Regions from separate parts of the Deefgea piscis genome, predicted to be linked through region 3. Evidence: predicted binding sites of a transcription regulator. Region 3 holds the regulator's gene; each other region holds the start of a gene.
What was found. Region 3 encodes FNR, which switches genes on or off when oxygen is low (the NO sensors DNR and NnrR bind a similar motif). Its sites were predicted from a motif close to TTGATNNNNATCAA; they were not measured.
Positions count from the first base shown of each region.

Region 1: K4H25_RS00080 (FeoA family protein) is a predicted target of FNR. The motif match lies at 2,769-2,782, and genes of this name have one in related genera.
Region 2: ccoN (cytochrome-c oxidase, cbb3-type subunit I) is a predicted target of FNR. The motif match lies at 4,459-4,472, and genes of this name have one in related genera.

Region 1 is NZ_CP081149.1:10,740-20,659, forward strand. It holds gene hemA (glutamyl-tRNA reductase) at 1-600, opposite strand, end outside; gene feoB (ferrous iron transport protein B) at 681-2,444, opposite strand; gene K4H25_RS00080 (FeoA family protein) at 2,441-2,710, opposite strand; gene purD (phosphoribosylamine--glycine ligase) at 2,974-4,248, opposite strand; gene pagP (lipid IV(A) palmitoyltransferase PagP) at 4,272-4,823, opposite strand; gene purH (bifunctional phosphoribosylaminoimidazolecarboxamide formyltransferase/IMP cyclohydrolase) at 4,967-6,529, opposite strand; gene K4H25_RS00100 (helix-turn-helix domain-containing protein) at 6,576-6,815, opposite strand; gene dusB (tRNA dihydrouridine synthase DusB) at 6,870-7,883, opposite strand; gene K4H25_RS00110 (glutathione S-transferase family protein) at 7,998-8,627, opposite strand; gene K4H25_RS00115 (sensor histidine kinase) at 8,729-9,920, opposite strand, start outside.
Region 2 is NZ_CP081149.1:1,923,745-1,933,664, forward strand. It holds gene ccoG (cytochrome c oxidase accessory protein CcoG) at 1-964, opposite strand, end outside; gene ccoP (cytochrome-c oxidase, cbb3-type subunit III) at 1,115-2,026, opposite strand; gene K4H25_RS08960 (cbb3-type cytochrome oxidase subunit 3) at 2,046-2,213, opposite strand; gene ccoO (cytochrome-c oxidase, cbb3-type subunit II) at 2,219-2,833, opposite strand; gene ccoN (cytochrome-c oxidase, cbb3-type subunit I) at 2,855-4,279, opposite strand; gene ccoS (cbb3-type cytochrome oxidase assembly protein CcoS) at 4,519-4,713, opposite strand; gene K4H25_RS08980 (heavy metal translocating P-type ATPase) at 4,715-7,153, opposite strand; gene K4H25_RS08985 (CidA/LrgA family protein) at 7,439-7,834, shown strand; gene K4H25_RS08990 (LrgB family protein) at 7,831-8,538, shown strand; gene K4H25_RS08995 (voltage-gated chloride channel family protein) at 8,618-9,889, shown strand.
Region 3 is NZ_CP081149.1:2,231,443-2,241,362, reverse strand. It holds gene K4H25_RS10390 (YhdP family protein) at 1-612, shown strand, start outside; gene K4H25_RS10385 (carbon-nitrogen hydrolase family protein) at 675-1,481, shown strand; gene tldD (metalloprotease TldD) at 1,699-3,138, shown strand; gene K4H25_RS10375 (GNAT family N-acetyltransferase) at 3,140-3,583, shown strand; gene K4H25_RS10370 (antibiotic biosynthesis monooxygenase family protein) at 3,589-3,912, shown strand; gene K4H25_RS10365 (HDOD domain-containing protein) at 3,915-4,784, opposite strand; gene rlmB (23S rRNA (guanosine(2251)-2'-O)-methyltransferase RlmB) at 4,961-5,704, shown strand; gene K4H25_RS10355 (hypothetical protein) at 5,823-6,491, opposite strand; gene fnr (fumarate/nitrate reduction transcriptional regulator Fnr) at 6,539-7,285, opposite strand; gene hemN (oxygen-independent coproporphyrinogen III oxidase) at 7,446-8,855, shown strand; gene K4H25_RS10340 (sulfite exporter TauE/SafE family protein) at 8,872-9,528, shown strand; gene nadB (L-aspartate oxidase) at 9,573-9,920, opposite strand, start outside.

The DNA of each region.
Region 1 (9,920 bases), 1.4 Mb from region 3:
TTGTGCCGCAAAATGCGTGGCGCACAGCGCAATCATTTCACCGGCACCAATAAACAGTACTTTGCAATCGCTAATCGAAGGGAAAATACGCTCGGCTAAACGCACCGCAGCGGCGGCCATCGACACCGATGACGCGCCAATTTGGGTACGCGTGCGCACTTCTTTGGCCACTGAGAACGCCCGTTGAAACACCCCATTGAGCAAAGTCCCCAAGGTGCCGGCATCTCGCGCTAATCGTTCGGCATCTTTAAACTGGCCAACAATTTGGGTTTCACCCACCACCATCGAGTCCAAACCCGACACCACGCGATAAGCGTGCCGCGCCGCAGCTTCACCTTCATAGACATACATATGGGAGGTAATGCTATCAACGCTTTGATTTCTGTTGTCTGCAAGCCAATACATCACTTGATCGATATCGCGAGCGTGGCAATACAGCTCGGTTCGATTACAGGTGGAGACAATCGCAGCTTCAAAAACACCCTTGAGGGCGACCAAGTCGGCCAATGCCGAAGGCAACTCATCCGGATTAAAGGCCAGCCGCTCCCGTACCGCGAGCGGTGCAGTTTGATAGTTAAGGCCGAGGACGAGCAGGTTCATGAAAAAATGGCGGGTTGCAAAACCCGCCATTTTACCCTGAAAACACCCACTTCACGCCACACTAAAGGAGTAGAACGCGATTAAAAATTCAGCAGTCGCGCTGACTGGTAGAAAACAAAGGAAATCGTCCACGCTAAGCCCAAAGACCAAACCAGCGAAAACGCAGTAAATGCTGTCGATTTCGATTCTTTTTTCATCGCCGCAATCACTGAAACGCAAGGAATATACGTCAGCGTAAACAGCATAAAGCTATAGGCCGACACCGGATCAAGCGTGTGCGCGAGCTGTGTTGCCAGCGCCGTACCATCATGGCCAGTAATCACCGATAAGGCCCCGAGCACAACTTCTTTGGCAACAAAACCAAAGATCAACGCAATCGACAAGGTCGAATCAATGCCAATCGGTGACAATACCGGTTGGAAAAAATCAGACACCATCAAAGCATAACTGTGTTGTGGATTAGGAAAATTAGTCAGTAGCCACACTAACACCACGCCAATGACGATCATAGTGCTGGCTAAACGCAAAAAGTCGCGCGCCTCGCCCCAACCCCGCCGCCAGATATGGCTCATCAATGGCAAACGATAAGGCGGCAATTCCAGCGCAAACGGCTCATTGGATTGAAAGTGCGAGCGAAATAACACTGCAGTGCCCATCGCCACCAAAATGCTGATGATGTACAGCGACAACAACACCCACGGCGCATGAGCTGGACTAAACAAAGCGCCACTCAAAAACAAGAAAATCTGCAAGCGCGCTGAGCATAGCGAAAATGGAATCGTCAGCATCGTCAGTAAACGCGCTTTGTGATCGCGAATCACCCGCGTACCCATAATCGCCGGCACATTGCAGCCAAAGCCCATCATCAGCATGACAAAACCACGGCCATCGAGCCCCATTCGGCTCATGATGCCATCCATCATAAAAGCGGCGCGGGCAAAATAACCGGAGTCTTCAATCACCGACATTAAGCAGAAAAACAAGAAAATAATCGGTGCAAAAGTCAGTACCGTAGTCACGCCATCAAACACGCCATTGACAATCAAGCCTTGCCAAAAGGCCGGCAGCGATTGCGTAGCAGGCAATAAAAAGGCTTCTTTAAGCCAAATCAAACCCGCTTCCAGCGTGTCTTGTAACGGCGTACCGATGGCGTATGTGAGTTGGAACAAGCCAAACATCACCACAATAAACAGCGGTAAACCCAGCCACGGGTGTAGCACAAAGCGATCGACTTGCGCCGTCGTGTCCAGCGCCAGCGTGGGCGGCTGCTGCACCGCAGCTTGAAACAGGCGTTTTTCTTGCGCATGCATGGCGCTAGCCGCAGGGACATTGGCTAAATTAAGCTGCACACTGGGTTGCGACATCAGTTGATTTAATTGCTGCTTGGCTTCATTGAGGCCCGCGCCCAATTTAGCGCTAATTAATTGCACTGAGCAGCCCAATTCCTTGGCCAGCAAAGCGCAATCAATCGAGATACCAGCGCGCTTGGCTTCATCTTGCATATTGAGGCAAATCAGCAGTGGCGCCCCCAAGGCTTTGAGCTGCAATGCCAGCGCCAATTGGCGATCGAGTTGCGTGGCATTGAGTACCAGCACAATGGCGTCGAGCTTGGCTTCAGCCAAAAAACGCTGCGCCACATGTTCGTCCTCAGCACCACCGACTAAATCGTAAATCCCCGGCAAATCAAAAATTTGCACCATATTGGCGCCGAGCAAAATTCGGCTGGAAGCCAACTCAACAGTTAAGCCCGGCCAATTGGCCACGCGCGCGGTGCCGCCAGTGAGGCGATTAAATAACGTCGATTTTCCAGTATTGGGCATCCCAACCAGGGCCACCCGCTTCATGCTAAAACCTCAGTCTGAGCCAGCACGACCACACTCGACGCAATCGGCAGCACCTGAATCAGCGCGGCATCAGCACGGCGCAACATAAATTCAGTATTGCCTACCCGCAAATGTAAAGGTCCACCCAGCCAACCGCGGCGAATCACCGTGACTTCACTGTGCTCACGCAAACCCAGCGCCGATAACCGTGGCAGCAAATCAACATCGGTACTGATGGCATGTACCAGAGCACGTTGGTTTAAATCTAGCTGAGAGAGAGCACGCATAGTCGCCAATCCGCAATGAGAATGATTCATAATATCACACTATATTGCTGATTTCTCGTTGATGCCGATCAACAAAGCACGATTCAAAATCCTCTCGCAACAAAAAATAAAGCGAAATGAAGCCTCGCTTTATCGCCAGAATCAATCACGCTTTACGCAGCCATCGGCGCGAATAACGCCGATTTATTTAAGTCACAAGCAGCATTTTATAGCGTAAAAAAAGCGGCCAAGGCCGCTTTTTACTTTGTATTGATCACAATACTTTATTTACGATTAATCGCTCGCCAAGCAATATCATTACGATATTGCGCGCCATCAAAATGAATATCGGCCAAAATTTCATACGCGCGTTTTTGCGCCATTTTGTAGTTTTCACCAAATGCGGTAACGCACAACACACGGCCGCCACTGGTGATTGGCTCGCCAGCTTCGTTCAGCGTAGTACCGGCATGGAACACATGACCGTCTTCTAAATCACTTGGCAAACCGGTAATCACATCGCCTTTGCGCGGGGTTTCTGGGTAATTAGCTGCGGCCATCACCACACCCAAAGCGACCCGACGATCCCATTCGCATTCAACTTGATCCAACGTGCCATTCACACCGTGTTCACACAAAGTCACAAAGTCTGACTTCAAGCGCAGCATAATCGGCTGCGTTTCCGGATCACCAAAGCGGCAGTTAAATTCCAGTGTTTTGAGTGAACCATCAGGGCTCACCATCAAACCGGCGTACAAAAACCCAGTGTATTCGATACCGTCTTTGGCCATGCCTTGCACCGTTGGCAAAATCACCTCACGCATCGCGCGTGCGTTGATTTCTGGGGTAACGACCGGTGCTGGGCTATACGCGCCCATGCCGCCAGTGTTCGGGCCTAGATCGCCGTCAAGCAAACGCTTATGGTCTTGGCTGGAGGCCATCGCCAAGACGTTTTTACCATCGACCATCACGATAAAACTGGCTTCTTCACCGGTGAGAAATTCTTCAACCACCACGCGAGCACCGGCGTCGCCAAATTGATTGTCTGACAACATCGCATCAACAGCGGCGTGGGCCTCAAGCAAATCCATCGCAACCACGACGCCTTTACCTGCCGCTAAGCCATCAGCCTTAATCACAATCGGCGCGCCTTTAGCGTCGATATAGGCATGCGCTGCTGCGGCATCGGCAAAAGTTTGGTAATCGGCAGTTGGAATGCCATGGCGCTGCATAAAGGCTTTAGCAAAATCTTTAGATGATTCCAGCTGAGCACCCGCTTGGCTTGGGCCAAAAATCTTAAGCCCAGCCAAACGAAATGCATCCACAATCCCTTGCGACAACGGCGCTTCTGGGCCAACGACGGTCAGCTGGATGTTTTCAGCTTTGGCAAATTCAATCAATTCTGGAATAGCGGTGATTGCGACATTGGTGAGATTTTTTTCGAGTGCAGTCCCTGCATTGCCTGGCGCGACAAATACTTTAGTCGAGCGCTCAGATTGGGCTAATTTCCAAGCTAATGCATGTTCACGGCCACCTGAGCCAATGACGAGGATATTCATTTCTTTCTTACTCCAAGCGCTGATTAGTAATCAAAGCGGGAAAATAAAAACAACACATTGCCATTATTACTACCACCTGGAATATAAGTCGCATACAGATTGACTTTGTCATATTTCAGAGCAACTAAAGGCAAAGCAAAAGGCAACGGGACATAACTGCCGATATCACTGCGCGAGAACAAACCCGCAGTCAAACCTGCACCCGCTTTAAGTGGTCCTAAGACATTCCAGTACCACATATAGGCATAACCAATATGGGTTTCTGGCTTGCTATGCGAATCAGAAAACATCATCGCATAAATCATTTCTTCATTATTATTGGGTAAAGCACGATAAAGGCTGAGGCCACCGCCATACGCCAGTTCGTTATAGTTATCGATTTTATCTCGATCATAGGTGCTGCGATTATGCCAAGCGTAGCCAGAGAGTAATAATCCAGTTTCGCCTTCATTCCAAATGCCACTAATATTGCTGCAGGCTTTATCAAACAGCCACCAATCGGCACAGTCTGCTGCTGATACATTGGCCGCTAACAATAGCCCGATACACATTGCCCATATTTTTTTAAATGTCATTGTTTTAATAATTCGTATAGTTAGAAATGTATTCATCTTCCCGTGAAATACGAACTCTATTGGCTCGCTAATTGGTTTTTATTATTAGTATTTTTATATCTATCACCTCGGCAACGCCTGAGCACTGCCGAGGTCGTACTTAATTAATGACGGAAGTGGCGAATGCCAGTCATTACCATCGCAATGCCGTGCTCATCGGCTGCAGCAATCACTTCTTCATCACGCAAGCTACCGCCCGGTTGAATAATCGCCGACACACCGTTTTCGGCAATCACATCCACGCCATCACGGAACGGGAAGAAAGCGTCTGACGCTGCGACCGAACCACGTAATTCCAACCCAGCGTTACGCGCTTTAATCGCGGCAATTTTAGTTGAATCCACACGGCTCATTTGGCCAGCGCCAACGCCCAGAGTTTGGCCGCCTTTGCAGAACACAATCGCGTTTGATTTAACAAACTTGGCCACATTCCACGCGAACAACAAATCTTTCAATTGTTCTGGCGTCGGTTGCAACTTAGTCACGACTTTCAAATCGGCCAACATCAAGGCATGCACATCGGGCGTTTGCACCAACAAGCCACCGCCAACACGCTTCAAATCAAAACGGTTTTCACCGCTTTCAATGGCGATTTCCAATACACGAACGTTTTGTTTTTTGGCGATCAAAGCCAATGCTTCTGCTGTGTACGATGGTGCAATCAATACTTCCAAGAATTGCGTAGACACCGCTTCAATCGTATCGGCATCAACGGTTTTATTGAAAGCAATAATGCCACCGAAGGCACTGGTGGTATCGGTCGCTAAGGCTAGGCGATATGCGCTATAGCTGTCTTTACCCACGGCAACGCCACAAGGGTTGGCGTGTTTAACAATCACGCAAGCTGGCTCGGCAAATTGCTTCACGCATTCCCACGCGGCATCCGAATCGGCGATATTGTTGTACGACAATTCTTTACCTTGGTACTGCTTGTAATTGGCCAAGCTGCCTGCTGCTGGGTCCAAATCACGGTAAAACGCCGCTGATTGGTGTGGATTTTCGCCGTAACGCATGTCTTGCACTTTTTCAAACTGCAAGTTTAAACGCGTTGGGTAAATCGCTTTTTCACCGTCGCTGGTTAAAGCGGTGAGGTAATTTGAAATCGCGCCGTCATACGCTGCGGTATGGCTAAAGGCTTTTTTCGCCAAGTTTTTGCGCGTTGCCAAAGCCAATGCGCCGCCATTGGCTTGCATTTCTTCGATCAATAAATCGTAGTCAGCGGCATCGGTCACAATCGCCACGTGCGCGTGGTTTTTGGCTGCCGAGCGCACCATGGCTGGGCCGCCGATGTCGATGTTTTCGATGGCGTCTTCATAGCTGCAATCGGGCTTGGCAATCGTCGCTTCAAACGGATACAGATTCACACAAACTAAATCAATATTACCAATGCCATGCTCGCCCATGGTGGCTACATGCGCGTCTAAATCACGACGGCCTAAAATGCCACCGTGGATTTTTGGATGCAAGGTCTTCACGCGGCCATCGAGCATTTCAGGAAAGCCGGTGTAATCGGCAACTTCAATCACGGGTAGACCGTGATCGGCAAATAATTTAGCAGTGCCACCAGTCGAAAGAATCTCGACACCTTGCTGATGCAAGGCTTGGGCAAATGCTAACACACCAGTTTTATCCGATACGCTGATCAAGGCACGGGTAATTTTGCTCATCATGCTTCCTCTGTTTGAATTGAAACTAGACCCCACAGGGGTCGATTTATAACAAATCGTAGGCTTGTAATTTTTTACGCAGGGTATTGCGATTAATGCCGAGCATTTCTGAAGCGCGCGATTGATTACCCTCAACGCGCTGCAGCACGTTCACCAAGAGCGGCTTTTCCATGCGAGCCAAAACCATTTCATACAATGCACTCGGCGGCTCACCATCTAGGTCATTAAAATACTGCGCGAGCGATTCATTAATTGCCGTTGCAATCAAGTCGGTGGGGGTAGTCATTCAATCTCCCGATTTTTCGGTGTTCGTTATTGTCTTCATCACACAGCTGTTACGCTATTCTGATTCGTTCGCTGTGTTGCGGTATTGCAGTCGCTCGCCAAAATTGAGCAAGCTTTTTAAGTAGGTATCGACCGCTAGCGCTTGTCCAGCGGTTGTTTCCTCGGCATACATCGTTTGCCTAAATTCATTACTGCCATGCAAACCCTTGGTATACCAAGCAATATGCTTACGCGCGATTCGGCAACCGGAATATTCGCCATAAAACGCATACAAATCATCCAAATGCCCGAGCAATACGCCATGAATTTCTAGCACTTCGGGCGGCGGCAAGGTTTCACCAGTCGCCAAAAAATGCGCAATTTCACGGAATAACCAAGGTCGGCCTTGTGCCGCACGGCCGATCATAATGGCATCGGCACCGGTTTCTTTCAGTACCAAAGCGGCTTTGGCCGGACTATCAATATCGCCATTGGCAATCACCGGAATCGAGATTGATTCTTTGACTGCACGAATCAATCCATATCTGGCCTGCCCTTGATACATATCTTCCCGCGTACGGCCATGAATCGCCAATGCGGCAATCCCGGCGTTCTCGGCCAACTGAGCAACGCGCAAAATGTTTTCGGCGCCATTGGCAAAACCCAAGCGCGTTTTGAGTGTTACAGGAACGTCAACGGCATTGACTACGGCATCCAAAATATCGCCAACCAATTGCTCGTTTTGCAATAAAGCCGAACCGGCCAACTTATTGCAAACCTTCTTAACTGGGCAGCCCATATTGATATCCACAATCTGCGCGCCATTGGCGACTTGAAATCGCGCCGCTTCGGCCAGCATTTTGGGATCTGATCCGGCAATCTGCGCCGAAATCGGCGCCAGTTCACCGTCAAAATTTGCGCGCAGCAAAGACTTTTGACTTGAACGCAAAGCCACATCGCTAGTCATCATTTCTGAGACCGCATGCCCTGCTCCAAACTGCTTACACAGCTGACGAAAAGGACGATCAGTCACTCCCGCCATGGGCGCAACGATCAGATTATTTTTTAACTGATACGGGCCAATCTGCATGGCATATAAATCATTCAAGGGGAAGGCGCGGATTCTACATCGTGCCTAAAAAATAGGCAACAAAAAGCGGCAAAAAGCCGCTGTTTTTGCTGCTGATTACCACTTAAAATCCAGCTATACCGCAACACTTGACTCGGCACATGCATCGGCCATCCATTCTTGCATTGCGGGCAAGGCCAACACGGCATTCATGTATAGATCTAACGGCGCAGGCACCGCAATGCCGTAAGTTACAAAGCGAGTGACCACCGGCGCAAAAAACGCATCCACCCAAGAAAAATGCCCAAATAAAAATTCGCCATATCCCGCAAAACGCGAGCGGCAGTCATGCCAAATCGCCAATACCCGATCAATATCCGCCTGCAATGCGGGGGTCATGACTACAGGGTGTTTCTGCCGAATATCCATCGGGCAAATGCTACGTAATGCCGAAAATCCAGCATGCATTTCAGCACAAACCGATCGCGCATAAGCGCGCGTCACGATGTCTTGTGGCCACAATTGTGCCGCCGGATAACGTTCGGCCAAATACTCAGCAATGGCTAAAGAATCCCAAATATGGATATCGCCATCAATTAGCACCGGCACTTTAGCGCTAGGCGAAAACTGCAAACGCTCAGCCCAGGCATTGGGCGCGTACAAATCATGCGCCACTTCGTCAAATTTTATCCCAGCGACTTTCATCCCCAACCACGGCCGCAACGACCATGAAGAGTAATTTTTATTGCCAATCACCAATTGCATACTTAACTCCATCAGCCATAAATAAAGCCCAAATGAAGTCAATCATTCAGGCTCTGCCATCAATAACAGCAACACCCACGCTTACCGCCAGCAAAGCTGGCTTAAGTAAGATCGACCGATTTTCCCTCAACTGGAATTTTTATTTGAAAACACGTGCCTTGCCCAAGCACCGAGGTACAACGAATCGAGCCTCCAAGTTTTTGCGTTACCAAATTAAAAACAATCGGCAAGCCTAAACCAATCCCGCCTTGATTACGCTTGGTGGTATAAAACGGGTCAAAAATTTTGAGCTGCTCGAGCTCTTCCATACCCTTGCCATTGTCTTGCACGCTAATTTGATACCAATTATCAATTTTCGCGACAACGATATCCACTTGCCCATTCGCCCCCGGATCAAAAGCATGAATCAAGGCATTTTTAAGTAACTGCCTTAATACTTTAATTAACACCCCAGGGTAACACAGGCAAATCCACTGCTCATCGCAATGCAAATCAATATTAATTTTATTTTGATTGTACTGATTACTCAATACGATTTCATCAACCATATACCTAATGTCTTTTTTTAAATCAATAGAAGAAAAAACATCAACATCTTGGTCTACTGCAACTTCTTTAAAATTATTAATAATTCCTGCAATTCGATGTAGATTTTTTAGTGACAATTTAATACTTTGATCAAACCTCTCTAAGTAATTTTCTAGCGATTTTTTCTTTAATGACTGATCAGAAACCATTTTGCTTAATTCATTGTTTTCTTCTTCCATATAGCTGGTAGCGGTAATACAAATCCCAACCGGCGTGTTAATTTCATGCGCCACGCCAACGACCAAAGCACCTAAGGAAGCCATTTTTTCGGTTTCAATCAGATTTTTTTGCGCCTTAGCCATCAAATCAAAAGCATGTGTTAGCTCTTGGTTTTTCTCAATAATAATGTCAGTTTGCTCGGTAACCTCTCTCTGTAGGTCAGAAATAAATTGTGCTGACAGCCGCGCCCTTAATTTAAAATTAAATATCAAGCTAATGATTAAGCCGATAAAGCTCAACACAGAAAAAGCAATCATTAAATTATTCATAGTCACTGCATAGGCAACACTGCTGTTATTTCTTGTTTCTTGCAAATGATAAAATTGATTAATCCCCCCCATGATTTGGCTTTTAGCTTGTAAATAAGCCTCGCTATACAACTGGCTTACCGCCGCTGGCGTTACATAATTGCCAGCTACTTTGGGTTTATTTTGCGCCACCAATTTAAATACAGTTCTTTCTAAGTCAGCTAATTGATCCGAGCTC
Region 2 (9,920 bases), 310 kb from region 3:
GAACGAGGCCGCGTGGGTAGTTCATTTTGTCCATGATTTCATCGCAAGCATCAATACAGGCGGCACAGCCGATGCATTCATATTGCAGACCGTTGCGAATATCAATGCCGACCGGACACACTTGAACACACATGGTGCAATCAATACAGTCACCAAGGCCTGCCGCTTGATAGTCACTGCCTTTTTTACGGCTGCCACGGTTTTCACCGCGCTCGGCGTCATAGCTGATAATTAGCGTGTCGGCATCAAACATCGCGCTTTGAAAGCGCGCATAAGGACACATGTATTTGCAAACTTGTTCGCGCATCCAGCCGGCATTGCCATAGGTGGCAAAAGCATAAAACAGTACCCAAAACAGCGCATAACCTGACAGCGTAAACGTCAGTAGATCAGTCCATAAGGCGCGGATGGGCGTGAAGTAACCGACAAAAGTAAAGCCAGTCCAGAGTGCAAATAGCACCCAAAGGCTGTGTTTAATGAATTTTAAGCGCAGCTTTTTGCCGTTCAGTGGCGCATTATCGAGTTTAATTCGGGCAGCTCGATCGCCTTCAACCCATTTTTCTATCCATAAAAAGATTTCTGTATACACCGTTTGTGGACAGGCGTAACCACACCACAGCCGCCCCCCAATGGTGGTCCAAGCAAATAAACCAAAGGCACTCAATAGCAACAATGCGGTGAGGTAAATAAAGTCTTGCGGCAGAAAAACCAGGCCAAAAACATAAAACTTACGATGTAGCAAATCAAATAGCAGCGCTTGTCTGTCGTTAATGATCAGCCACGGCATGCCATAAAAGAAAAGCTGAGTAACAAAAACAAAAAACACCCGCCAATTATTCCAAAACCCCGTAATCCAACGCGGATAGATTTTTTTGTGCGCGGCGTACAGCATGACTTCTTCGAGCTGGCCGTCGTCTTTAACATTCACCACGTTAATTGGAATTTCGTGAAGTTTTTTGCTCATGATTAGCTCCGAGAAAAACAATACTAAAACCCAGTTTATGCTGGTCTTTAGTATTGTTTTTATAATTAATATCGATCGAACAAGCGCTCGCTTAATTGCTTAAATGAAAAACGGGCGGATTAGATCCGCCCGCAATGATGCCTGTATGGCTTATTTCTTTTCGTGGCTTAGACCATATACATAGGCAGAAAGCAAATGTATTTTGCCGTTGCCAAGGAAGTCTTGCCAAGCTGGCATGACGTTGTTTCGACCATTAGTGATGGTTTCAACAATCGTTGCCTCTGAGCCGCCGTATAACCACACTTTGTCGGTGAGGTTAGGTGCGCCAAGCGCTTGATTGCCTTTGCCGTCGGTGCCGTGACATGCAATACAAACTTGAGCATAGGTATTGGCACCGCGCTCAGCACGAACGTTGTTGTAAGCGGTATTGCCTGACAACTTCATCACGTAGTTAGCGACGTCGCGTACTTTTTCTTCGCCAAACACTGCACCAAAGGCTGGCATTTGACCATGACGACCCACTTTGATCGTGTGTTCAATGTCGGCAGGTGTGCCGCCATACAGCCAATCGCTGTCAGTCAGGTTTGGAAAACCTTTTGCGCCACGACCATCGGCACCATGACATTGCACGCAGTAAGTTTGAAACAAATGCTTACCCATTTGCGTCGCTTCAGGAGACTTGGCAACTTCAGGGATTGGCATTGCCATAAACTTGGCGTACAGCGCATCAGTTTGTTGGTCTGCTTTGACGATCTCTGCTTTGTATTGACCTGCAGAAGACCAATCTTTGGCATTACCAAAAGCGACTAAGCCTGGATAGAGAAATAAATAGGCCAAAGCGAAAACAATCGTCGCAATGAACATGCCCACCCACCAGCCTGGTAGCGGATTATTGTATTCCTCTAAGTCCCCGTCCCATACGTGGCCGGTGACTTGCGCTTTTTCGCCTTTTTTTAGTTTGTATTTCATCTGCGTAGCGAGAATGTAGGCGCAATAAAAAATCCCGCCTAAAGACACTGCCGCGATGAAATAACCCCAAAAACTGCTCGTAAAATCATTCATATTTTATTCTCCGAACGCATTAGGTCTGCTTGTCTGATGAAGGCAAGTCATCGTCAAGAAATACGCGCTGTGCCTCTTGCTCAAAGCTGGCTTTGTTGTGGCGACTGAACGCCCAAAAACAAATCCCAAGAAACATGATAAATCCAAGAACGGTGACCACAATGCGGGCTTCAGTTTGCAGATCCATGGTGCTTACCTCTTGTTTTTCAGTGCGAGACCGAGGCCTTGTAAATAGGCAATCACTGCATCCATTTCTGTTTTGCCTTTAACCGCTTCGGCAGCACCAGCAATGTCAGCGTCGGTGTATGGCTCACCTAAATTACGCAGGGTTTGTAGTTTTTTGGTCATCAATTCGCCATCAACTGGCTTGGTGGCCAAAAAAGCAAACGCCGGCATATTTGATTCAGGTACTACATCACGTGGATTCATCAAGTGAACACGATGCCATTCGTCAGAATAACGTCCGCCAACCCGAGCTAAATCCGGACCAGTACGTTTTGAACCCCATTGGAAAGGACGGTCATACACTGATTCACCCGCAACAGAGTAGTGGCCATAGCGCTCAGTTTCTGAGCGAAATGGACGAATCATCTGTGAGTGACATGAGTAGCAACCTTCACGAATATAAACGTCACGACCTGCTAGCTGTAATGAGCTGTAGGGTTTAACGCCAGCGATCGGCTGAGTGACACTTTTGCTAAACATCAGCGGCAAAATTTCGACAAACATTGCGATGCTGAGCGTAAAAAAAGTCAGGACGATCAGATAAAACACGTTCTCTTCAACGATTTTCTGAATTTTATTCATTTCAATTTATTCCTTGCGCGATCAGGCGTGCGCTGCAACGGCTGGGATCGGTGCATCAACCGCTTTGCCTTCGGAGATGGTGCGAATCACGTTGTAGAACATCAGCAACATACCCGATAAGAACATGACGCCACCCAAGAAGCGGATGAAGTAGTAAGGGTACGACGCTTTAACTGCTTCAATAAACGAGTAAGCCAAAGTGCCATCGCTATTGAGTGCGCTCCACATCAAGCCTTGAGTCACGCCGGCAATCCACATTGAAGCGATGTACAGTACGGTACCTAAGGTGGCCATCCAGAAATGCACTTCGATTAACTTAACCGAGAACATTTGGTCGCGACCAAACAAACGTGGGATCAAGTAATAGATCGAGCCGATGGTAATCATCGCTACCCAACCGAGTGCGCCAGAGTGAACGTGGCCTACAGTCCAGTCGGTGTAGTGGCTCAATGCATTGACTGATTTGATCGCCATCATTGGGCCTTCAAAGGTCGACATGCCGTAGAACGACAATGCAGTCACTAAGAATTTCAAGATTGGATCAGTGCGTAGTTTGTGCCATGCGCCTGACAAGGTCATGATCCCGTTGATCATGCCGCCCCAGCTTGGTGCAAGCAGAATCAGAGAGAACACCATACCTAAAGACTGAGTCCAGTCAGGTAGCGCGGTGTAATGCAAGTGATGAGGGCCGGCCCACATATAGGTGAAAGACAGCGCCCAGAAATGCACTACTGATAGGCGATAAGAATAAATCGGACGTCCTGCTTGCTTAGGAACGAAGTAATACATCATGCCCAAGAAGCCAGCAGTTAAGAAGAAACCAACCGCATTATGCCCATACCACCATTGCACCATGGCATCGACCGCGCCAGAGTAAATTGGGTATGAATCCATGGTGCCCCAAACAGGCAGAACCAAACTATTGACAATGTGTAGCAAGGCAACAGCTAGAATAAATGCGCCGTAGAACCAGTTGGCGACATAAATATGCTTTACTTTGCGCTTGGCAATCGTGCCAAAAAACACGATGGCATAACACACCCAAACTACGGTGATTAAGATATCAATCGGCCATGCAAGTTCAGCATATTCTTTACCTTGGGTGTAACCCAAAGGCAATGTAATCGCTGCCAATAGAATCACCAGCTGCCAACCCCAAAAATGGAAGGCGGCGAGTTTATCGCTGATAAGACGCACATTACAGGTGCGCTGAACTACGTAGTACGACGTTGCGAATAGTCCACAGCCACCGAACGCAAAAATAACTGCGTTAGTGTGAAGTGGGCGTAAACGACCAAAATGAAAGTACGGACCGAAATTGAGTTCTGGCCAGAACATTTGGGCGGCGATAATTACGCCAACCAACATTCCGACAATCCCCCAAACGACCGTCATGATGGCAAACTGCCGAACCACTTTGTAATTGTATGTGGCTTGGTTTTCCATTAGAGCGCTCCGATTGATCTCCAACTGCTTGGAATTTAGTTAAAAACTTATTTTTGATTTGTGCTGAGTGGTATGTGTTTTTGGGTGAACCCAATCACGGTGGTCTAGCGATGTCTTTTGTCCCGCTGATAAGGGGCGAAAGACTCTACGGACTATACGCAACTCAATGCTGAGCAAACTTGATATTAATCAAGTGTGCATAGTTACAAACTGCCCGATTTTACCTGTTTGTAACGGGTTCAGTCAGGATTTTTTTGTTTTTCTGCGTCGTTTGAGTCGGTTTTCTGCGGCAACTTGTCATCGTCATGCAAAATTCGCCAGCTTGGCCCTTCAAGGTCGTCCAGTTGACCGCTGCGGATGGTCCACCAAAAGACAAAGCCAATGACGAAGGCAAGTAGAATCGAGAGCGGTATTAACAGGTAAAGGCTTTCCATTTTATGGCCTCTTTTGGCGTGAAAGTAGGCGTAAGGCATTGACGACAACCAGCAATGAACTGATCGCCATGCCTAGGCTGGCAAGCCAAGGGGTGATAAACCCAGCCGCCGCCAGCGGCAATGCGCCGAGATTGTAAAGCAAAGCCCAGAGTAAATTTTGTTTGATAATGGACTGGGTTTTTTTGGCGAGTGCCAGTGCGGCGGGAAGGCAAGACAGATTGTTGTTTAATAGCACCATATCGCCAGCGGCATGGGCAATATCCACGCCAGCGCCCATGGCAATTGAAACATTGGCTAGCGCTAGCACCGGCGCATCATTGACGCCATCGCCAATCATTAACACAGTTTTGCCTTGTTGTTGTAAGGACTGCATGTAGCTGACTTTGCTTTCAGGTGTTGCATTGGCGATAGCTGATTGAATGTTGAGCTGTTGCGCTACGGCTTGTACGCTACTCGATTGGTCACCAGAAACCAGATGCAGTTGTACGCCGCAGGCTTTGAGCTCAGCGATGGTGGCGATGGCATCAGTGCGTAACTGATCGGCTAATACAAAGGCGGCTAGCCAGGTATGTCCGTCTGATAGTGCAACCATGCTGCCTTCAGTCCGATACAGCTCAAATTCTTCGGGTACGGCTTGTTGTATCTGTTCGGCAAGAAATGCTAGTGAGCCGATGACGTAATACTGCTGATTGATTATTGCGGATAGACCGCCCTGAGCATGTTTTTGTACTTGCTGCGCTACGGGCAGGCTTTCGGTATTGGACTCGGCTAAAAACGCTTTGGCGATCGGATGTTCCGATTGCTGCTCAAGGCTTTGTGCGATGGCCAAAGCCCGCTCGCTGCTGATGTTAAGTGCGATGGTTCGGGTAATTCGCGGCTCACCAAAGGTCAGTGTGCCAGTTTTATCGAGCACAATATCGGTGACTTTGGCGAGGGTCTCTAATAAGTTGGCGCGAGTGACCAATAAACCCAGTTGCGCCAAATGGCCTGTAGACGCCGTAAGCGCGGTGGGGGTGGCGAGCGACAAGGCGCAAGGGCAAGACACGACTAACAGTGCCACCGTAATCGGCAGCGCATGCAAAGGATCGTGCAAATGCCAGTACCAATACGTTGCGGCTGCGGCAATCAGTAGACCAAATACAAACCAGCCGGCAATTTGATCAGCAATGGTGGCTAAACGAGGCTTTTGGCTTAGTGCTTGATCCAAAATGCGCACCATGGCGGCAATTCGCGTTTCGCTGCCAGTGTGTAGTACTTCAATGGTGAGTGGTGAGAGTAAATTGGCCGTGCCTGCGGTGACTAGCGCGCCGCTAGTTTTATGAGCGGGTAGCGATTCGCCAGTGAGCATGGCTTCATTTACATCGCTAGATCCGCCAAGCACCACCCCATCAATCGGGATGATCTCACCCGCTTTAACCACAATGCGATCGTTGACCTTGAGCCGGCTGACGGCAACCTCATGCAATCGCTGCTCGGTATCGAGTTGATGGGCAAAGGTGGGCACTAATTTAACGAGTTTTTCTGCCGCAGCACCGGCACTGCGCCGCGCTTTGAGCTCTAAATAGCGCCCGCCTAATAGTAAAAACACAAACATCGATACGGCATCGAAATAAATCTCGCCATGATCGGTGATCAGCGCATACAAACTGGCAAAAAATGACACCAATACGCCGATGCTGACGGGCAAATCCATGCTGGCGCGGCCACGACGCAAATCGCGCCAGCTGTTGCGATAAAACGGCCAGCAAGAATACAACACCACAGGTAAGGTAAGTAAAGCACTGCCCCAGTGCATCATGGAGAGCCAGTTGGCTTCGATTTCCCCTGCGGGGGCGAGGTAAATCGGCACGACAAACATCATGACTTGCATCATCGAGAGACCGGCAACCCACAGACGAAATAAGGCCGACTTTCTTTGTTTTTGCCAGTTTTGCTCATCGCGAGCATGGTCATAAGGGATGGCGCGATAACCAATTGCGGCAATGTGTTGCAAAATCGTCGACAGTTGAATTTGGCTGTCATCCCAAGCAATGCGTGCTCGGTGATTGGAATAATTGATCGATACCGAGGTAACGCCTTTTAGTTGGGCGATATGTTGCTCATTGAGCCAAATGCACGCCGCGCAGCTTATCCCTTCGAGGATGAGCGCCGCTTCTTTTTCTTGGCCGCTGGTGGTGTGAACAAAGTCTTGCTGTAAGGCTGGGTCGTCATACAGCGCCAGTTGCTCAAGTAGCTCGGTAGGTAGTGGTGCGTTGCGATCGGCTGGCTGTTGCCTTTGCGTATAGTATTGATCTAAGCCGCTATTGATAATCGTTTCGGCCACCGCCTGGCAGCCCGCGCAGCAGGCAGGGTGCATTGCTTGGCGATAGCGGATTTGAAATTCACTTTGGGCGGGGCAAGGCTGGGCGCAGTGAAAGCAAAGCATGGATTCGGTATTCATAGCCGCATTTTAACGAAAACCGCTTCAGGGTGGGAAAGCAATTCTAAAATAGCGTTTTACATTTGATGTTGAGCGATGGACTTAATTGAATATTGTTGCGTGTTTATGGCGATTTATTGCAACGAGAACCGCGCTTAAATATAAATTTTATCTTTAAATCAATATCTTGCTGTAGGTTGATCTAAATGGTCGGTATTCAATGTGCCGATTTTGGAAATTAAATCCATTGATCAAGGTAATTGATTGGTCTATTCAGCGCTGCTGGCTCGCAGTAGAGTGTTGATATTGGCAAATTCTGAAATTGGATTGCGTATGTTGTATGGCTTATCAATTATTTTTCTCGCCTTAGTCAGTGGTGAATTATTACGGCAGCTGTTTCAGTTGCCAATTCCTGCGGTGGTGATTGGCATGTTGCTGCTGACTGCATGGTGTATTGTGCGGCGCGGTGCCGAGCAACGCGTGGTTTATGCTTCAGAAGGCTTGCTTCGCTACTTGGGTATTTTGTTTGTTCCGGCTGGGGTGGGGCTGATTGAGTTGGGTGACAAATTAAAATCACAAGGTGTGGCGATGGTGGTTACGATTTTAATTTCTACCGTGATTACTTTGCTGGTAACGGGTTTGGTATTGCAGTTTTTATTGGCCAGACGCAAAGCTAAATTGACTCAGCAGGCTAGCAAATGAGCGTTATTTCAGCCCTCGCGCAATATCCTGCAACATGGATTGCACTCACTGGCGTGACTTATTTATTGGCCGATACGCTGTATCACCGCGCACGTTGTTTTCCTTTACTCAATCCAGTGTTGGTTTCGGTTTTAGTGCTGATTGTGGTGTTAAAAATTAGCGGCGTGTCGTATGCAACTTATTTTGCCGGTGCCAAGCCGATTCATTTATTGCTCGGTCCGGCCACCGTGGCGCTCGCGATTCCTTTGTATCTCAATTTAGCGAAAATGAAGCAATACTTTATTCCACTGAGTATTGCTTTATTGGTCGGCTCGACGGTGGGGATTGTGTCGGTGTTGATTTTGGGGCAGTGGATGGGTTTGACTTGGACCACCATATTATCTTTTGCGCCTAAATCATGTACTACACCCATTGCGATGGCTTTATCACAAGAGCATGGTGGCTTACCGTCGCTCACCGCCAACGCGGTGATTGTTGCCGGGATTGCAGGTGCGGCGATGGCGCTGCCTTTGTTTCGCTGGTTGAAAATTGAGCATGAAGTAGCGCAAGGCTTTGCATTGGGTTTGGCTTCGCATGGTGTAGGCACTGCGCGCGCGTTTCAGATTTCCGATACGGCAGGTGCATTTGCAGGATTGGCGATGGGCTTTAATGGGGTGGTTACGGCGCTGATTTTGCCGATTTTGCTGACAGCGTGGTACTGGTAACGGCGGTGTTGATGATGGTTGTCGTTGGGGCTCTTTATTTTGGGGCCAGTATCGGCATTGGTCGAGTAAAGGACAAAAAATGAATTGGCAAACTTTTTATCGGCAAACGCTGCGCGATATTGTGCTCTGGTTGCCGCTGGCGGCAGTGATTGGCCTGTGTGCGGGATTGACCTCGGCCTTATTGTTAGTCTCATTAGATTGGGCAACGGCAACGCGGGTTGCTAATCCAGTGCTGATTCTATTTTTGCCCTTTGCAGGTTTGTTGGTGGGCTGGGTGTATTACGAATGGGGCCGAGATATTGAGTCAGGTAATAATTTACTGATCGATGAAATTCATCAGCCTCGCGCGATTACCCAGTTGCGCATGATGCCGTTGATTTTTATTGGTACGGTATTTTCACATTTATTTGGCGCATCCGTTGGCCGTGAGGGTACGGCAGTGCAAATGTCGGGCGCATTGGCCGACCAAATTGCCTTGATCACCAAGCGCAAGGTCCAAGATCGGCGGGTGATTTTGATGGCGGCAATGAGCGCCGGTTTTGCTGGGGTGTTTGGTACGCCGCTGGCAGGCGCGGTGTTTGGGCTTGAAGTGCAAGCCTTGGGCAAAATGCGCAATAACGCTTTGTTTCCTTGTCTAATCGCCAGTTTGGTGAGCGATTGGTTGGTGCGATCTTTGGGCGTGCATCACACGCATTATGTGATTCCTAGTATTCCTTCAGTCACCATTATGGGTTTATTGGCAGTGCTGTTTGCTGGTGCTTTGTTTGGCTTGGCGGGTAAATCATTTGCTGAATTAACGCACTGGGTGGCAAGGCACTTTAAACGGATCAAGTACCCACCACTGCGTCCCTTTGTTGGCGGCATTTGTGTGGCCAGTTTGGTGCTGATTTTTGGGGCCGAGCGGTATATTGGCTTGGGTATTCCAAGTATTGTTGAATCGTTTAATCAACCGATCCCATTTTGGGATGCACCGCTTAAATTATTCTTTACCACCTTGTCGCTTGGCGCTGGATTTAAAGGCGGTGAAGTGACGCCTTTGTTTTATATTGGCGCGACGATGGGCAATGCTTTGGCACCGTTACTGAATATGCCGTTTCCTTTGTTGGCTGGTTTGGGTTTTGTGGCAGTGTTTGCTGGTGCTGCTAATACGCCATTAACGTGTACATTAATGGCGATTGAGCTGTTTGGCGCGGCGATTGGCCCGTATGCTTTATTGGCTTGCGTGGTGGCTTTTTTGTTTTCGGGGCACAGCAGTATTTATGTGGCGCAGCGTTGGGGCTCTGGCAAAGGTCGGCCGATGACAGATGACAAATCAGAAGTTCGCTTGTCTGATTTGACCGAGATAAAGTAAGTGGGCGGTGAATAAAAAAATGGCCAGCGAT
Region 3 (9,920 bases):
GGACAAGTACAGCTCACTTCGCCGAATCTGGGACGATTATTGACTCGGTTTGGCTATCCAGAGGCGATGACGATGGCGCCACTCAATTTTGGCGGCAATGTGGAATGGCAAGGACCGCCTTGGTCGCCCAAACTCAATTCAATGCAAGGGCAGTTTAAAATTGACGTTGGCGCTGGGCAGTTTCTTAAAATTGATCCGGGCGCCGGGCGGTTTTTGACGGTGCTGAATTTACAAGCGATTCCGCGGCGCTTAAAGCTTGATTTTGAAGACTTGATTTCACAAGGGTTTGGTTTTGATCGCATTACCGGGGACGCCACGATGAATCAAGGTGTCGCCAAGACTAAAAACCTGACGATCGATGCCCCGTCGGCCAAAGTGCGTTTTAAAGGCGATGCTAATTTTGTTGCTGGCACGCAAGACATTGTGGTGCGCATCGTTCCTGCTGTTGGGGATGCGGTGGCTTTGGGCGTCGCGGCGATTAATCCGATTGCCGGATTGGCGACCTTTGCCGCGCAGCGTTTGTTTGATCAAAATCCGCTCGGAGAGTTGGTTTCGTTTGAGTATCAAATCAGCGGTTCAATGCGTGATCCACAAGTTAAAAAATTAAACTAATGGGTATGTTGCAGTAGTAAACATTAGATGTGGCTTTTGTGGCTATACATGGCGAGGGTAATATGCAATCGGTTCAAGTGTGCGCGATTCAAATGATTTCTGGTCCCGTGGTGAATGACAATTTACAGCGCGCTAAGTTGCTGATTGCCAAGGCCGCAGAGGCGTGCGCTAAGCTGGTGCTGTTGCCAGAATATTTTGCGATGATGGGGCAAACCGATCAAGACAAATTGGCGATACAAGAGGCCTTTGGCGCTGGGCCGATTCAAGATTTTCTGGCCGCCGCCGCGCGCGAGCACGGTATTTATTTGGCGGCCGGTACAATTGCATTGCGCTCGGAGCATGCCGCAAAGGTTAAAAATAGCTGCCTCGTATTTGACCCAAGTGGCGCATGTATTGCGCGCTACGACAAAATTCATTTATTTGGTTTTGATAGTGGTACCGAGCAGTTTTGTGAAAGCAACACTATTAGCGCTGGCGATGAAGTGGTCACGTTTGAGACGCCATTTGGCCGCGTTGGCTTGGCGGTTTGTTATGATTTGCGCTTTCCGGAGTTGTTTCGTCAAGTGGACGGTATCGATATTTGGTTATTACCCGCGGCGTTTACGGCAACGACGGGCCGCGCGCATTGGGAGGTCTTGCTGCGTGCTCGGGCGATTGAAAATCAATGCTTTATCATCGCTGCTGATCAAGGCGGTGAGCATCCTAGCGGTCGAACGACCTTTGGGCACAGCATGATTGTTGATCCGTGGGGGCAGGTAATCAATTGTCTGCCTAGTGGTGAAGGGCTGGTGCTGGGTGAATTAAAGGCCAGCCAGATGCAGCGAGTTCGCAGTAGTTTGCCTGCCTTGTCACATCGTGTATTGCCATAGCCGGCAAGGGATTAACCGGCTCACAATGACGATGAGGTTTTCTTCCGATGGGATTGCTGATTGCTTCTGATGAAATTGTTCGTACTTTTTTTGGTCTTTCATGGACAATCGCTGTAACTGAATACTGTAAAAATGTGCAGGGTTGTTTTTGATTGAAACGCCTTGCCGACTTGCTGTCGCACGACAACTTAAACACCTTATTTAAAAGTGAACCCCAATGACCGTTTTTGCCTTAGCTGAACAGCAATTACTAACCCCATTTAATTTGGATGAGGCGGCGCTCAGCCAAGTTTTTAGCGACATCATGACGCACCAAATTGATTACGCCGATTTGTATTTCCAATACAGCCGCTCTGAAGCGTGGAGTTTGGATGAAGGGATTGTGAAATCAGGCAGCTTTAGCATTGACCAAGGCGTGGGTGTGCGGGCAATTCAAGGTGAAAAAACGGCGTTTGCTTACTCGGACGATATTAGCTTGCCCTCGCTGACCCAAGCCGCTTACGCCACTCGGGCGATTGGTCGGCAAGGTGGTGAGGGTATTGCTCGCAATGTCACAAAACATAATGCTCGTCAGCTCTATACCCCAACAGATCCTATTTCGAGTTTAAACGAAGCGGCCAAAGTGGCGATGTTGGAAAAATTGGAGCAATTGGCGCGCAGTCTCGATCCGCGCGTAGTGCAAGTGATGGCAAGCTTAGCGGGTGAATATGAGCTGGTGTATATCGCGCGTCACGATGGCCATCGTGCGGCGGATGTGCGACCTATGGTGCGCTTGTCGATCAATGTGATTGTCGAAGCCAATGGCAAACGTGAACAAGGCAGTGCCGGTGGTGGCGGTCGTTTTGATTATGGTTATTTTACCGACATGGTCTTGCTCGATTACGCCAAAAAAGCGGTGGATCAGGCGGTACTCAATTTAGATGCTAGACCGGCACCGGCAGGCGAGATGACGGTGGTGTTAGGTAATGGCTGGCCGGGTATTTTGCTGCACGAAGCGATTGGCCATGGTTTAGAGGGTGACTTTAATCGCAAAGGCAGCTCGGCCTTTGCGGGAAAAATCGGCCAGCGCGTTGCTGCGCCCGGCGTTACGGTAGTGGATGATGGCACGATTGGTGATCGCCGTGGTTCGCTCAATGTCGATGATGAAGGCAATCCAACGCAGCGCACGGTATTGATTGAAGACGGTATTTTACAAGGCTATCTACAAGACAGTCTCAATGCTCGCCTAATGGGGCAACCGGTAACGGGCAATGGCCGCCGTGAAAGCTATGCGCATATCACCATGCCACGCATGACCAATACCTTGATGGAAAATGGCGATAAAGATCCGCAAGAAATTATTGCATCGATTAAGCGCGGACTGTATGCAGTGAACTTCGGTGGTGGTCAGGTGGATATTACCAGCGGCAAATTTGTGTTTTCTGCAGCTGAGGCATGGTGGGTCGAAGACGGGAAAATGCTGTACCCAGTAAAAGGCGCCACGCTGATTGGTAATGGTCCGGATGTGCTGACTAAAGTGTCGATGCTGGGTAATGATTTGTCGCTCGATCCAGGTGTAGGGACGTGCGGTAAAGATGGGCAAAGCGTGCCGGTCGGCGTGGGGCAACCCACAATGCGAATTGACGGTGGTTTAACAGTGGGTGGTACCGGGGGTTAAGATGGCATTGGTGATTCGTAAAATTGTCGCCGATGAATATCAGCGTGCCGCAGAGGTAGTGCAAACGACTTTTGCGCATTTGGCCGTGCAGTATCAGCCACCTGCTGGGGTGGCTACGTTTGCCCGCTTGTCGACTGCCGATGAAATTGCCAGTCGCGATGCGCGGCATTCGGTGACGTATATTGCCTTGATTCAAGATGTGATCATTGGTGTACTACAGGTAAGGTCATCACAGCATATCGCCATGTTGTTTGTGCTGCCTGAAATGCAAAGTCGCGGCGTTGGCCGCGCTTTAATTAAGGCTGCTGAGCAAGATGCACCGCTGCAAACGGTGAGCGCCAGTGTGAACAGTGTGATGGCGTATATGCGCTACGGCTTTATGCCTTGCGGTGCCGACCAAGTTAGCCCGTCAGGGATTCGTTTTGTACCGATGCAAAAAGGCTGAGTGCCGTGATTTATTCCGCAACCTTTATTTTTGACCCTAAACAATTTGACGAAGAATTTCATCAACTCGACCAGCAGATTGCTCAGGCCGCTAAGGAAACCGAGGGTTATTTGGGCGAGGAGGCTTGGCAAAATGTAGAGAGCGGACGGATTTGTAATGTTTATTATTGGCAATCTGAAGCGGGCTTAAAAGCGTTGATGCAGCATCCATTGCATTTGCAGGCAAAGGCGCGTTACGCGCAATGGCTGTCAGGTTATCAAGTCGTTATTGCACAAGTTATCAGGTCTTACGGTGACTCGTTAATCAGCCATCCGTGTGCTGCCAATTAGACTTAAAACACACTCAGAATTTCTTGACAGGCTTCGTTCATCTCATTGATCAAATTGGTGTATTGCGGGTCGTTGAGCTCGGTGGGAACAAAGGCCTCAGGCAGATCTTGTTTGTTGATTTCTTCCAGTCCACCGGCGAATAAATTGGCGACGTAAATTACATCAGTTAGGCGTCTTAATTGCGTGGTCGGTGGGCGAGGCAAGTCATTGTCTCTGACCGCTTCGATGATTTCTTCGGGTAGTGACAAGGTATCAAGCAGCACGGTGCCAATGCTGTCATGCCATTGCGCGACTAAATATTCCACGGTTTTAGGCCTTTCGAGTAGCTCTGGGTTTCTGCCTGCGCGATCGAGCATAAAAAAAGCGCCCAAATCGTGAACCAGTCCAGCTAAAAAAGCGACTTCTGGGTTAAGGCGCGGCGCGAGGTGTTTGCAAAGTACCCGCGCAATGGCTGCAGTTTTAAGGCTGTGTTGCCACCAAAGTCGAGATTGCGCTTCAAAGGGGGCGAGTTGTGCGGAACGAGATAGTTGATCCATTGCACAAGCCAGTGCTGCCGAACGTGCGACGCCCATTCCTAGTCGAATCACGGCATTTTCGATATTTACAATGGCGCGCCCTGAGGGATTGTAGCTAGCAGAATTGGCTAGCTTGAGCAGCTTGGTGGTGATGAGTGGGTCTTTTTCTACTTCGCTGGCGATTTTTTGTATCGAAGCATTGGGGTCTTTCATCGCCGCGCCAATTTGGATTGAAATATCAAAGCAAACAGGGAAAATCGTATTGCCATCGAGTTCTTTGGCAATATCCTCTAGCATCGCGAGGTATTGGTCTCTGAGCTCAGTGCTGGATTTGTTTTCAGTTGCTGTCATGGTCATGGAAAGTTGATGCTATTTTGTTGTTGAAGTACCTTAAGAATAGTATGTATTTAACTGAGTATTGCCTTCGCTGTAAAATAATGAGCGTATTCTCGCGCTCAGAATGTCTTATTTACAGTCTTTTTTGCATAAACCCCGTAAAATTGCGAATCTCGGCTTTTTTAGGAAATGTGCGTATGTCGCAAAATAAAATTATTCATGGGTTTCATGCTGTCACATCGCGCTTGCGGCGTTTTCCCGACTCGGTGCTAGAGGTTTACGTTAATAGTGAACGTAGCGACCCACGGATGAAAGATTTACTGAAAACCGTGAAATTACAAGATGTAAAACTGGTTCAAGTGGATGGTGCACGTTTGGATGGTATTGCTGGTCATGTACGTCATCAAGGTGTCGCGGCGCTGATTGATACTGAAAAAAGCTATTTGTCGATTGAAGATGTATTGGATGATTTAGATGAGCCACCGTTTTTATTGATTTTAGATGGGATTACCGATCCGCATAATTTGGGTGCCTGTCTGCGTGTCGCCGATGCCATGGGCGTACATGCGGTGATTGCACCTAAAGATAAATGTGTTGGCGTAACGGCGACAGTATCTAAAGTGGCTTGTGGTGCCGCTGAAGTCGTGCCGTATGTGATGGTGACTAATTTGGCGCGAACGATTCGCGACTTAAAAGAACGTGGCATTTGGGTGGTGGGTACTGCGGCCGATGGTCAGTGCGATTTGTTCCATTATGGCCAAACTGGGCCGATTGCTTGGGTGTTGGGTAATGAGGGTGAAGGCATGCGCCGTTTGACGCGTGAGCTTTGTGATAGTCTGGTATCGATTCCTATGTATGGTTCGGTAGAGAGTTTGAATGTGTCGGTAGCGGCAGGGATTGTCTTGTCTGAAAGCCGTCGTCAGCGGGTGATGGCCAAGTAAGTAGCAATCGCTGCGTTTGGTTTGAGTGTGTTTGACTGAAAGTTGGAATGATTAAATAGGTATTGCGATGCAGACTTTATACAATAAGCGCTGTATTGCAATACCTATTTTTTTGTGCTCAATTGGCTGGCGTGTATTGCGTGGGGATTTGCAAAATGAAGTTGGCTAATTGCTGTGCTGGCGAGGTATTGGTTTGGCTCCATGGGCCAAAATATTGGCGTTGTAGTGGAGAGTAGGGCTGGAAATCGTGTGCTGGCTGCTGGCTGAGAAACTCGCTGGCAAGCTGTTGTAGTACGATGGATTGTTGTTGCTGTTCACCCATTTGCTTGGCGAGCTCAGTAATGAACTCCGCTTGATTGAGCGGAATAGGCGTGGGTAGATTTGGGATTTTTTGCCAAAAAGCGGAGCTTTCTTTAGATGCGCTTTCAGTTATTGTTTGCCACGCGCGATGTGCAAAACTAGCGGCGCCAAAGTCACCAATATGTAGCCATCCATTGGCAATAGGGGCGAGTGCATCGAGTAAAGGGGCCGTGCTTTGTAGTGCCGTTAATGATCCCGCTGCGGCAAAGATAAAGCCGTATTCTGGTGCTTGTAATGCCGGTAGGGCCAGTAGTTCAATATCAGCTTGGAAGGTGTTGGGCGTTGCGTGGGGATTGGCTTGGACAAAGATCATTGCCGGCTGGGATTTGGTTTTGTCGCAAAACTGATAGTCAATTGTGGCGAAATGCTTGAGTCGATGTGCGAGCAATGCTTGTAGGGGTTGTGGCGCGACGATGGTGTAATGCATTGTAGCTCCATTGGGCTGCCGTTATGGGTTGGGCAGCCCGTGCGAGATTATTCGCCTTGGCAGTTGCTCAACAGCTTTTTCAAACTGTCACCATCAATGATTTCAATTAAGCGATTTTGAACTTTGATAAAGCCTTGATCTTGAAATTTTGACAGCGTTCGGCTAACGGTTTCAAGTTTGAGTCCGAGGTAGCTACCGATTTCTTCACGCGTCATCCGCAGATGAAAGCTAGTAGAAGAGTAGCCGCGAATAGCAAAACGTTGCGATAGGTTGAGCAAAAAAGCAGCTAGACGTTCTTCTGCCTTCATATTGCCCAATAGCAACATGACACCATGGTCGCGAACGATTTCTCGGCTCATCACTTTATATAAGTGGCGCTGCAAGAGTGGCACATCACCGGCTAATTCTTCAATCTCACCAAAGGGCAGTTCACACACTTCGCTGTCTTCGAGTGCGATGGCGTCGCAAGTATGAAAGTCTGAACTAATCGCGTCCATGCCCATTAATTCGCCCGACATATGAAAGCCGGTGACTTGTTCGCGGCCGTCTTCAGAAATCACGCTGGCTTTAAAAAATCCAACGCGAATGGCAAAGAGCGATTTAAAGGGTTCACCAGCACGGTAAAGTGCTTCACCGCGTTTGATCGGTCGAGCTTGCGTGATAATGGCATCGAGCTCTTGCATTTCTTCGGGGTTCAGTCCGATAGGGAGGCAAAGTTCACGCAAGCTGCAGTTAGAACATGATTGACGAAGGTGGCGAGGTGTCAGTTCGCGGATTTGAATATTTTGAATCATATAAGGCTCGATGTACGCTTGAATGATAATTTCAGCAGCTGTTGTAAAGCAAAACCAGCTATCTATAAAGAGGGATGTTATATTTTATCTGATTTAGATCAAACTTTATTCTGCAGGTCCATCTTATCCTGCGACCAAAGCAAAGTTACTGGGAAAGATCATGATCTCGAAAAAAATAAACATTACTGCGCCAGCTATTGATTTCGATCGTGAGTTAATTGTGCGTTACGATGGCAAAGGCCCTCGATATACCTCCTACCCAACTGCGGATCGATTTGTCGCTGGTCTTAGCCAAGAGGCGCATTCGGCCTGCTTAAGTCAGCGCATGCCTGGCGCCTTGTCGATGCCTTTGTCATTGTACTTCCATTTGCCGTTCTGTAATACGATATGTTACTACTGCGGTTGTAATAAAATTATTACTAAAGATCAGTCTAAAGCCGATGAATATCTCGATTATCTCACGCAAGAGATAAAGATGTACGGTGATTTGTTGCCGAATCGACCTAAAGTGAGTCAATTGCACTTAGGTGGCGGCACGCCGACCTTTTTGTCGCATGCCCAGCTGCAGCGTTTGATGGATGTGGTTAATGCCCATTTCACTTTATTAGAAACTGGCGAATATTCCATTGAAATTGACCCTCGTAAAGTCGGTGAAGAGACAATTAAGCATTTGGCTCAATTGGGCTTTAACCGAATGAGTGTGGGTATTCAAGATTTTAATCCCGAGGTGCAGATTGCGGTGAATCGCGTGCAGTCAGAGGAAGAAACTCGCACGGTGATTGAAGCGGCTAGAATGCATGGCTTTCGCTCAGTCAGCGTTGATTTGATTTATGGTTTGCCAAAACAAACTGCGGAGTCGCTAGCAGAAACGATTGATCGCGTGCTGTTGCTCAAGCCAGATCGTATTGCGCTATATAACTACGCGCATTTGCCTGAGCGCTTTATGCCGCAGCGCCGAATTAATGCGGATGAGTTGCCGTCTGCAGAAGTGAAGCTCGATATTTTACAAAATTCAATCGAGCAATTAACTCAGGCCGGTTATGTCTTAATTGGCATGGATCACTTTGCGCTACCCAATGATGATCTGGCGGTTGCGCAGCGTCGTGGTCGCTTGCAACGAAATTTCCAAGGATATTCAACGCATGCCGATTGTGATTTGCTGGCATTTGGCGTGTCTTCGATTGGTAAGGTTGGCGCGAACTACTACCAAAATGTAAAAACTTTAGAAGAATATTACGCCAAGCTAGCAGTAAACGAATTTCCGATTGAGCGTGGCCTAACTATGAATCGGGATGATGCGCTGCGCCGCGCGGTGATTCAGGCCTTGATGTGTCAGTTTGAATTGTTTTTTCAAACGTTTGAAGCCAGTTATATGATTGATTTTAGTGATTACTTTGCTGAAGAGCTTGAGTTGCTAAAACCTTTGGCCGCAGATGGCTTATTGGTCTTGGAAGTGGATTCCATCGTAGTAACCCCGAAGGGGCGGATGTTAATTCGTTCGATTGCGATGGTGTTTGATGCGTATTTACGGACAAAAGCAACTAAAGCAAGGTATTCTCAACTGATTTAATGGCTTGTGGCGCGGTATGCTGGAATTAGATTGGCTGGCTTTGTTTTTAGCAGGTTTACTTGGTGGTGGTCATTGCGCAGGGATGTGCGGTGGTATTGTCGGGGCGTTTAGTGCCAATTTACCCAAAGGCCCAAGGTTGCTGTATGACTTGGGCTTTAATTTTGGCCGTTTGGCTGGGTATGTTGTTATCGGCGGCATATTAGGTGGCATCGCGAGCTTTACTGCGCTGGGTCAGTTGCAGGCATTAAAATCAATTTTGTTTATTTTGGCCAATATATTGCTCATTGTTTTGGGCTTATATATTGCAGGGTGGTCGTTGTGGCTCACTCAAATTGAAAAAATAGGCCAGCCGCTTTGGCGGGCAATTCAACCGATTTTACGGCGATTTTTGCCGATTCGTTCAGTCTGGCATACACCATTGATTGGTTTTTTATGGGGCTGGATTCCTTGTGGGCTGGTTTATACCGCCAGCTTGGCTGCGCTATCAACGGCATCGGCATTCAAGGGTGGGGCGGTGATGTTGGCGTTTGGTTTGGGAACGCTGCCTAATTTGTTGTTGATGGGTTTTTTTGCCGCACGTTTTATGCGGGTATTAAATTACCCGGGCGTTCGCTCCAGCTTTGGTTTGTTGATTGTGGCCTTTGGGTTATATCGACTGTTTAGCTTGATTTGATTTTTGGGTTTGAAAAAAACGCCGCGGTGAATGCGGCGCTTTTGTTATTTCTTAGTGATCTGGGGTGTAAGAATCGTCGGTTTGGCTTGGGGTTCCGTGTCTGGATAGTCTCGGCTGTAATGTAGGCCGCGGCTTTCTTTTCTGGCCATAGCGCAGCGAACGATGAGCTCGGCAGTAATCACCAGATTACGTAATTCAATCAAGTCGTTTGAAACGCGAAAATTGCGATAAAACTCATGAATTTCGCTTTTGAGTAATTCAATCCGGTGGAGTGCGCGCTCAAGTCGTTTGGTGGTACGCACAATACCAACGTAATCCCACATAAAGCGCCGCAGTTCGTCCCAGTTGTGTGAAATCACCACTTCTTCGTCCGGGTCGGTGACGCGGCTTTC